Regions from separate parts of the Paenibacillus sp. FSL R7-0048 genome, predicted to be linked through region 3. Evidence: predicted binding sites of a transcription regulator. Region 3 holds the regulator's gene; each other region holds the start of a gene.
The links. The regulator Rex, encoded in region 3, represses fermentation and respiration genes when NADH is low (regulators of the CRP and FNR family bind a similar motif). The targets are predictions, from matches to a motif close to TTGTGAAATATTTCACAA.
Positions count from the first base shown of each region.

Region 1: scfA (six-cysteine ranthipeptide SCIFF) is a predicted target of Rex. The motif match lies at 1,538-1,555, and genes of this name have one in related genera.
Region 2: NSQ91_RS01180 (phosphoketolase family protein) is a predicted target of Rex. The motif match lies at 1,253-1,270, and genes of this name have one in related genera.

Region 1 is NZ_JBBORF010000001.1:814,398-817,687, reverse strand. It holds gene scfB (thioether cross-link-forming SCIFF peptide maturase) at 1-1,240, opposite strand, end outside; gene scfA (six-cysteine ranthipeptide SCIFF) at 1,363-1,512, opposite strand; partial or broken gene NSQ91_RS31965 (SF0329 family protein) at 1,960-2,043, opposite strand; gene NSQ91_RS03535 (response regulator transcription factor) at 2,114-2,896, opposite strand; gene NSQ91_RS03530 (histidine kinase) at 2,871-3,290, opposite strand, start outside.
Region 2 is NZ_JBBORF010000001.1:253,430-256,719, forward strand. It holds gene NSQ91_RS01170 (hypothetical protein) at 95-283, shown strand; gene NSQ91_RS01175 (GntR family transcriptional regulator) at 371-1,093, shown strand; gene NSQ91_RS01180 (phosphoketolase family protein) at 1,387-3,290, shown strand, end outside.
Region 3 is NZ_JBBORF010000001.1:4,790,672-4,793,961, forward strand. It holds gene NSQ91_RS21370 (amidohydrolase) at 1-1,089, opposite strand, end outside; gene NSQ91_RS21375 (redox-sensing transcriptional repressor Rex) at 1,076-1,729, opposite strand; gene dinG (ATP-dependent DNA helicase DinG) at 1,860-3,290, opposite strand, start outside.

The DNA of each region.
Region 1 (3,290 bases), 4.0 Mb from region 3:
AGTAGAGTTTTGCCCAGCAGTCCTTGCATTCCGGCTTCGAGTAGCAGTTGCTCTCTTTGAATTGACATTGCAGCTCTGGCTTTGTGATGCCATCCCAGAGGTTTCCCATGCTGTACTCTTCATCCCCTACGAACTGGTGGCAAGGAAAAAGCTCTCCCCAAGGGGTGACGGCAAGATATTCCGTTCCTGAACCACAGCCAGTGATTCTCTTCTGGATGCAAGGTCCTTCCGAGAGGTCAAGCATGTAATGATAAAAGGTAAACCCCTTGCCTTGTTCACCACGCCCGATCATTTCCTTGGCGAGAATTTCGTACTGGTTGTATATCTCCGGGAGGTCCTCCTCGGTAAGTGCATAGGGTTCCCTTGGATCACAAATGACCGGTTCCATCGAGATTTTGTCAAAACCAAGATCTGCGATATGAAATATATCATTAGTGAAATCAACATTGTTACGGGTATAGGTTCCTCGTACATAGTACTCTTGGTCTCCGCGCTTACGAACGAATTCCTGGAACTTCGGAAGAATATGATCATAGCTGCCTTTTCCGTTAACCGTTTGGCGAAGTCGGTCATGTACCTCTTTTCTTCCATCCAGGCTTAATACGACATTGTACATTTCCTGATTTAAAAACTCGGTGACCTCATCGTTCAGCAGCATCCCGTTCGTCGTGAAGGTGAAGCGGAACTTCTTTTTGTATTCTTGTTCTTTGCTTCTTGCATAAGCTACGATCTGTTTAACCACTTTCCAGGCTAAAAGCGGTTCCCCGCCGAAAAAGTCGATGTCCAGATTTCGATGATGACCCGAATTTTCAAGCAGGTAATCGATAGCTTTTTGTCCAACCTCATAGCTCATGATCGCTCGGTCTCCGTTGTATTTCCCCTGGCTAGCGAAGCAATAGTCGCATGATAGATTACAGGTATGCGCAACATTGAGGCAGAGTGCCTTGACATAAGTTTTTCGTTTTTTTAAATCGAGCGAGAGGTTCTCATACTCATCTTTTGTAAAAAGCTGTCCATCATTTATAAGCTCCTCGATATCCACGATGGTTTCTCGAATGTCACTCTCAGAAATGCTGGAATCATGCTTATATTTTTCTAACATCATTGTCACGATTTGGTCGACAGAAGTTTTCTCATAATCCGCTATAATTTCATATGCTAGGTCATCAACAACATGCACCGAGCCACTATAGGTATCGAGCACGATATTGTATCCGTTTAGTTTATATTGATGAATCATACTTACTAATCAAGCTCCTTTTGCACACAAGTAGAAACGGCTTTGCCATCCTTTAGAGGAAGCATTCATTTCTTAAAAATAGCCGCCCATCAGCAGAGCAATGGGCGGTAAAATTCCGAATCCTATCTGTTCATTGCATTTTCACACTTCTGGTTTGCAACGCCGCAGGAAGTTTTACAAGCGGACTGGCAAGAGGTCTGGCATGCGCCGCATCCGCCGTGTTTTGCGGTATCCATCAGTTTGCGGGTGCTCAGTGTTACGATTCTTTTCACGATAAATGACTCCTTCTGTAATTTCTTGTGATCACTTTCACTTAATTTCCATGGAACATCGTAGCAACATCACGCAGGTACGTCTATGATGCCTGTCACCTAGCAGAGCAGAGAGGGGTTAAACATAAGCATCAACACTAATTTTCGTGCAGTCTTTCATGCTTGTGATCGTAGGATGCGGCAGCGGGAACCAGAGTCAGAGCAATACTAAAAAAGTGAAACAAAAAAGAGACGGCAATGATGCCATCTCTTTAACAACATTTTTTCTCATACTTGTCCGTAAAGTCCAATAAATATAAGGATTTCATAGCACTGTATCCTTCCTTACCAGTAGAGCGACACTCTCCACATGCGTGGGTGGACAATGTGAACAAACTTATATGAGGAGTCCTAAGACACTTCCGGACAGTTTATCTGCTCTTGAATATTCAATGAAGTTATTTATTTTTATAATGTACTACGCCTTAGTTCATAAAAATATTGCACTATTGGATGCTTTAACTTCATCTTCTCGCTCATGTTTAAAATCCAACCGTATTGATAGAAGGCGGCTCCGAGCATAACATCTATGGCGTGCTGCAGAGGGACGAGAATGGCCCTCCTATCCATAACCGAACGGATGCTTTTTGTACTCTAAGGGGCTTGAGCCGACTCTATTTTTGAACACACGACTAAAATAGTACTGGCTCTTATACCCTACCTTCACGGCCAGATCCCCGATTTTGATATTCGGCATTACGTCATCCAGAATCTCCTTCGCCTTCGATATCCGAAGCTCGGTGACATAGTCAAGGAATGAAGCACCGATTTCTTGCTTCATACGCTTACTAAGATAGGTTTGGTTGATATGAAATAGTGCTGCTACTCGAGTAATAGACAGCTCCGGATCCTGATAATGACCGTCAATATACTCGGTCACTTTTTGGATAAGCACTGTTCCATCCCCTGTATACCCGGGAAGCTCCCGCTCCTTATCCACCCTGTCTTCATGTGAATGCAAAGGATATTTTACCTGAAGATGCTCATCGATCCGATGAAGCAGCTTGTTCAGATCACTCTTCGGCACAGGTTTCAATACATAATCGAATGCTTGCAGTTGCACGGCTTGACGCGCATATTCAAAGTTATCGTACCCGCTGATAATGACAACCAGAACCGACGGGCAGCGTTCGCGCAATATGTTCATCAGATCGAGCCCATTCATATTCGGCATGTTGATGTCCACAAGACATACATGTGGTGGGGCTTCCTCCACCATATTCAATGCTTCGTTTGCACTTTTCGCTTCTCCTGCAACCTCAAAAAGATACGGACTCTCCTCAATGTATTGTCGCAAGCCTTTGCGAATGATCGTTTCATCATCGACGATGACAATCTTCCACATCTTCATTCCGCTCCCCGTCCAAAGGTATTCGAATGACCATAACGGTAATGCCATCTTCGCTCTTCACTGCAAGGCCATATGGCACTCCGTAAGCTAGTCGAATGCGATGGTTTACACTGTATAGCCCAAAGCCTGTGGCAGAACGATCATATGTATCATCAAGAAGGGCTTGATTTATCTGCACAAGCTTCTCTTCCGGAATCATAACCCCATTATTTTCAACCTTAATGACCAAATAATCGGCCTGTTTATATGCTGTAATCGAAATTTTGCACTTTTGATCCCCAAGTGGCTTAATCCCGTGATAAATCGCATTTTCCACCAAAGGCTGCAGCATGAAGCGAACGACTTGGCACTGAGCAAGCTTTTCATCATATCGAAGCTCGTAGTCCAG
Region 2 (3,290 bases), 4.5 Mb from region 3:
ACGGTTATAGGAAATGAATGCGGTTACTATCTTGTGATATAATAGATGAAATCGATCAATAGTTTGAGAAAATTGGATTAGGAGTGTTGCCTGGATGAGAAGATACAACATTTGGCGCCCGTTGATGTTAATTATTGTTGCTGTACTTACAAAAAGCTTGGTCACTAACCTGTGCATTTTGTTTGGTATGCAGGCTGAATCAGCAAGTAGTATGGGGACGCTGGGCATGGTCATTGCCGGTTTAGTGATGTACAATCGCATGACAAATCGCCGACGTAAATAAGCTGGCCGGATAGATTATAAACGTCTGGTTATTATGTTATAGTAAAGATTGAAATAAAACTTGTATCGACCTGAAAAGGAGTACTTCATGACACAGTTTGTCTACAAACAAATTATTGATGACTTAAAAATGAAAATTTTTGCTGGGCAGTTTCCCGATATGAAATTACCGGATGAACGAACGCTTAGTGAAACTTATCAAGTGAGTCGTAGTTCTATTAAAAGTGCTCTGACTAAAATGGCAAATGCCGGCATTATTTTTAAAAAGCGTGGCTCAGGGACATTTATAAATCCTTTATACATAAAAAATGAATCTATTTTTAACTACGAAGGCTCTAATTTAGGTGTCACCGACAATTTTCAAATGAATGGGAAGAAGCCAAAGATTAAAGTTTTGAAATTTGAGGTCATTCCACCAACGGAAGAACTACAACGGGATCTGTTTTTAGGCCCTCATGATTTTGTTTACAAAATCATTCGCTTACGTCTTTTTGATGATGAACCCTTTATGATTGAAACGGGTTATATCCCAATCAAAATCGTGCAGAATTTAAATCAGACCATTATTGAAGGATCTATCTTTAATTATTTGGAGGATTCACGAAATCTGGCGGTAACCAAATCCTTTTTATCGATATCCGCAGAACCCTCTGAGGCTACGGATCAAGAGCTGCTGCATTTGCAGGCAAATGAGCCAGTAAGCATTATGGAAGGGATTTTCTTTTTAGATAATGGCACGCCATTTGAATTCTCCCATATGCGCTTCCACTATAAATACTTAAAATTTAATACCTTTGTGTCCGTTCATTAAAAGTAAGACTGGGGAATTTTTCTCGGTCTTATTTTTTTTGTTTTGCGCAAAATAGATGAAGGATAAGGAGCAAATACCCCCGCAAACTTCAGTCCATATTTTTACATATATATTAATATTGACGTATTTTTACAGACAATTGACACTGTATTTCATACTATGTTCATATTTTCACAAAATTGGACCGTATCATTTGTTGAAAAGGTTGAATTAATTTTTCGCGGCGGTATGATGTACTTGTGGAAGAAATTACGGCAATGTAGACACAGAAAAAATTTTGGGGAGTGGAAGAAATGGTATTATCCATGGATGTTGATTACTCATCAAAAACTTATTTAGAGAAGCTTGATGCATACTGGCGCGCAACTAACTACATCTCTGTAGGTCAACTGTATTTGAAAGATAATCCGTTGTTAAGAGAACCGCTGAAAGAAGCAGACGTAAAGATTAAGCCCATTGGACACTGGGGAACTATTCCAGGCCAGAACTTTATTTATGCCCATTTGAATCGGGTCATTACTAAATATGATTTGAATATGTTCTACATCGAGGGCCCTGGTCATGGCGGTCAGGTTATGGTTTCGAACTCCTATCTCGATGGTAGCTATACTGAAATTTATCCGGAAATCACACAAGATATCCCAGGCCTGAAGAAATTGTTCAAACAATTCTCTTTCCCAGGTGGAGTTGCTTCCCATGCTGCCCCTGAAACACCTGGATCGATCCACGAAGGTGGCGAATTAGGTTATTCTCTATCCCATGGTGTAGGTGCAATTCTGGATAATCCAGATTTGATCTCCGCGGTTGTTATTGGTGATGGAGAGGCTGAAACTGGCCCATTAGCGGCTTCATGGTTCTCCAACCGGTTCATCAATCCAGTTACTGATGGTGCAGTTCTGCCGATCTTGCACTTAAATGGTTTCAAAATCAGTAACCCAACGATTCTGTCTCGTCAATCCAAAGAAGAAATTACTGCATACTTTAAAGGTATGGGTTGGGAACCGTTCTTCGTTGAAGGCGAAAATCCTGATCTAATGCATCCGGAAATGGCTAAGGTGCTTGATACCATCGTTGAAAGAATTGAAGCGATTCAAAAGAATGCACGTGACAACAATGACCTGACGCGTCCGGTTTGGCCAATGTTGGTCTTCCGTTCTCCTAAGGGCTGGACGGGTCCAAAGCAATGGGATGGTGTTCCGAATGAGAACTCTTTCCGTGCCCATCAGGTGCCGATTCCAGTGGATCAAAAAAATATGAAGCATGCTCCAGCGTTATTGGAGTGGATGAACAGCTATAGACCAGAAGAATTATTTGATGACAATGGTCGTCTGAACGCTGAACTTGCTGAGATTCTGCCAACTGGCGACAGACGTATGGGAATGAACCCAGTTACTAATGCTGGCAACCAAATTAAAGATCTAAACTTACCGAATTTCCGTAAGTTCGCACTTGATAATTCCAAACCAGGTGAAGTAATAGCACAAGATATGGCCGTTCTGGGTAAATACATGAAAGATGTTATCTCTCTGAACGAAGAGAACCGCAATTTCAGAATTTTCGGACCGGATGAAACAATGTCCAATCGTCTGGGACCTGTCTTTGAAGTGACGAAACGTCAATGGTTGGATCAAGTGATTGAGCCGAATGACGAATTCCTAGCTTCTTATGGCCGTGTTATCGATTCCCAATTGTCTGAACATCAGGCAGAAGGTTTGCTTGAAGGTTACGTATTGACAGGTCGCCATGGTTTCTTTGCAAGCTATGAAGCTTTCTTGCGTGTCGTGGATTCGATGATTACTCAGCATTTCAAATGGCTGCGTAAAGCAACAGATCAAAGCTGGCGTGCGGATATTCCATCATTGAATGTGGTAGCAACTTCAACTGTATTCCAGCAAGACCACAATGGTTACACTCACCAAGATCCAGGTTTGCTAGGTCACTTGGCTGATAAAAAACCAGAATTTATCCGTGAGTATTTGCCGGCTGATGCCAACTCCTTGCTGGCTGTCTTTGACACCGTCTTAAATGACCGTCAAAAAATTAACTTGATTGTTTCTTCCAAACATCCTCGTCCACAATGGTTCAGTGCGGATGAAGCACAAGAGCTGGTGGATAAAGGACTGAAGATTATTGACTGGGCAAGCACCGATCAAGGTGGAGAGCCTGATGTTGTCTTTGCTTCTGCAGGTACAGAACC
Region 3 (3,290 bases):
TTTCATCCCTACAGCAAGTCTGCCTACATTATTTAAAAAGATGGACTGCGCGCCATATTCTGTAGCCATACGCAGAGCCTCTGGAGCTGGAACAGCCGTTGGATCACCGCTGACACCCTTATGAATGAGAGCTGCAAGCCGCATCTCTTCAAACATATCCAAGTTATTGTTGCTTGCCGCGCCATCCGTGCCAAGAGACACCTTCACACCAGCTTTTAGAAGATCAGTAACCCGAGCCACTCCGCTAGCCAGCTTCAAATTACTGCCCGGATTATGAGATACACCCACATTATGGCGAGCCAAGATCTCAATCTCTTCATCATTTAAATGAACACCATGTGCAACTATCGAGGGACGTGTGAACATGCCAAGCTTCTCTAAGTGAGCTACAGGACGCAACCCGTAATCCGCCACATTTTGTTCCACTTCACGTTTCGTTTCGGACATATGCGTATGCATCGGTAAATCCAGATCATGCGCTGCCTGCACGAACTTAACCAGGAAGTCCGGAGGGCAAGTATAAGGGGCGTGCGGCGAGATCATAGTAGTAATTCTACCTTCAGCCTTTCCATGCCAGTTACGGGCAAAAGAAATTGCTTCCGCAAGCTTGTGATTCTGTACATCCTCTGGACATAACCCGATCACACCACGCATCAATACGGAACGGATACCTGATAACTCAGCTACCTCGGCTACTCGGTCCATATGATCATACATATCGAGGAAGGTCGTAGTTCCACCCTTCAGCATTTCCAATACAGATAAGGAGGTTCCCCAGTATACATCATCACCGGTGAACTTTTCCTCCATTGGCCACATCTTCTCCTGAAGCCACACTTGTAGCGCTAAATCATCTCCATATCCACGCAGCAAAGACATCGCCGCATGACCATGTGTGTTTACAAGTCCAGGCATGAACAGCAGACGGCTGCCATCAACCACTTGCACTCCAGCTTCCATCTGAGGCTCTTCTTTTCCTATGTAAGTGATTAAATCATCTTCAATAGTCATATATCCACTCAGAACCGGCTCATCCGTTCCCGGAGTCAGAAAATACCCGCCCTTAATTATCGTTTTATTGTTGTTCATGTTCGCTTTCTTCCTTTCCATCCCGCAAGTAATAAGCAAGACTTTGCAGATCAGTTGTAAAATCAGCTGCATGCACCCGGATATTCGGTGGTGTCTTCAGAATCACAGGGGCAAAGTTCAAAATCGCTTCAATCCCAGAAGAAATGAGAATATCTGCTACATTTTGAGCTTCTGAATCAGGTACGGTAATAATGGCAATGCGAATACCTTGCTCACGAATCGTGCTGCCTAGTTCATCCATCGGTTGCACAGTAAGGGAGTTGATCTTACGTCCAACCTTAGGAGCGTACGAATCAAATATAGCCGTGATTTTCATAGTATCTTTAAGATATGCATTGTAATTAGACAAGGCATGTCCGAGATTACCTGCTCCAACTAAAGCTACATTAAGCTGTTGATCCAGCTTCAGGATATGACGGATTTTCTCAATAAGATACGTTACATCATAGCCGATACCTTTTCTGCCGAAGTCACCAAAATATGCTAAATCCTTACGAATCTGTGCGGGATTAAGATCAAGCTTTTGTCCAAGTTCCTGAGAGGAAACTGTTAATATTTCGCGATTCTGGAGATCATTCAAAAAACGCAAGTACACAGGCAGTCTGCGAACAACGGCTTCTGATATTTTATCCGATTTCATATTTTTCCTCCTAAAAATAGTAATGTTCTTGTGAAAATCCATATTTAAACGTCTACCTCTCCTTATTAAGGACGGTACTGTAACACACCGCCCTTAAGGATAAGGAGGAGCTAAACTGAAGACGAGCGTTTTAAGAAGCGCCGCCATCCTCTAGCCATTCCGCTATGCGAGGGACCATTTGATCAGTAAGCATATGCTCCATTTTGGGACCAGGCAATGAATAAAGGAAATACTTCCCGTAATGAGATTCAATAACCCTTGTATCATAAACAATAACTATTCCGCGATCCTGCGCCGTGCGAACCAGTCTTCCGAATCCCTGCTTAAAACGAATAACCGCTTGAGGAACAGATAATTTCATGAACGGATTCTTCTTCTGGGCCTGCAATAACTCCGACTTCGCTTCCGCCAACGGGTGATTCGGTGGTTGAAACGGAAGTCTCACGATGGCCAGGCAAGTCAGTGCTTCACCTGGAATATCTACACCTTCCCAGAAGCTGCTCGTCCCCAGCAATACGGATGCTGCACTGTCCTGAAAGCGGCGGATCAGCTTGCTCCGGCTGCCACCTTCCACGCCTTGACCAAGCACCGTAATCTCTTGTGAGGCCAAAGCCTCTTTAAGCGGATCATATACCTGACGCAGCATTTTATAAGAAGTAAACAGAACCAGCATCCGCCCACGTGTTGTTTTAGCAGCTTCCGATAATGACTGTACGAGTGTATCGACAAATCGAGCATCGCCCACACTCCCCTTCACACTAGGAAAATCACGCGGTATAACTAGCAGTGCCTGCTCGCGATACTTAAAGGGAGATGGAAGGAGTGAGGTCATTAGACGTCCCTCTTCTACTGCTTCGTTAAGTCCGAGATTATCAATCATAAATTGAAAAGATTTATCTACAGATAGCGTCGCCGAGGTAAGCACGATGCTTTTTTTCTTATCGAAGAACAACTCTTTAAGCTGGCTGCTAACATCCACAGGGACGGCATACAGCTGAAGTGATTTGCTGCGGTAATTTCCATTTGCCTCCAACCAATATACTACATTATCGTCATTCAGCCCCATAAAGAATCTTACTTGCTCACGTATGGAAGCCAAATCTTTAAATAAACCGCTAATATCAGTAACAAGGCTGTCTGCTGAGGATTGGCTTTCCTGGTCACGCATCTCGTTAAGCATTTTATCACCCTTACGGATGATGTCGCTTAACGTCAGATTCATAGTGTTCTCTAGCGCAACCAATTCATCCCAATCCTTCGGCTTACGGGCGGGAATCAACCGCATAACCAGTTGTCCCGCTTCCCCTGCCCCTGCATCACTGCGTTCCGGCAAAAGGCTGAACAGCTTGTCGCTGAGTGCATCCCAGGTTTCTTTGACGGTAAGCAGATCCGGGTAGATCCGATCGATGACTCCGCTCCATTCTGAAGCCTCTTCACTGCCTGACGACTGTAATATCTGACGCAGAGCAGGAAGCTGTCCGTTTCGGCTATCTTTATACAGCCGCGATAATGTGTGTGCCACAGTGAAATGCTTCATATGCATGCCAAGATGTTTACCAGC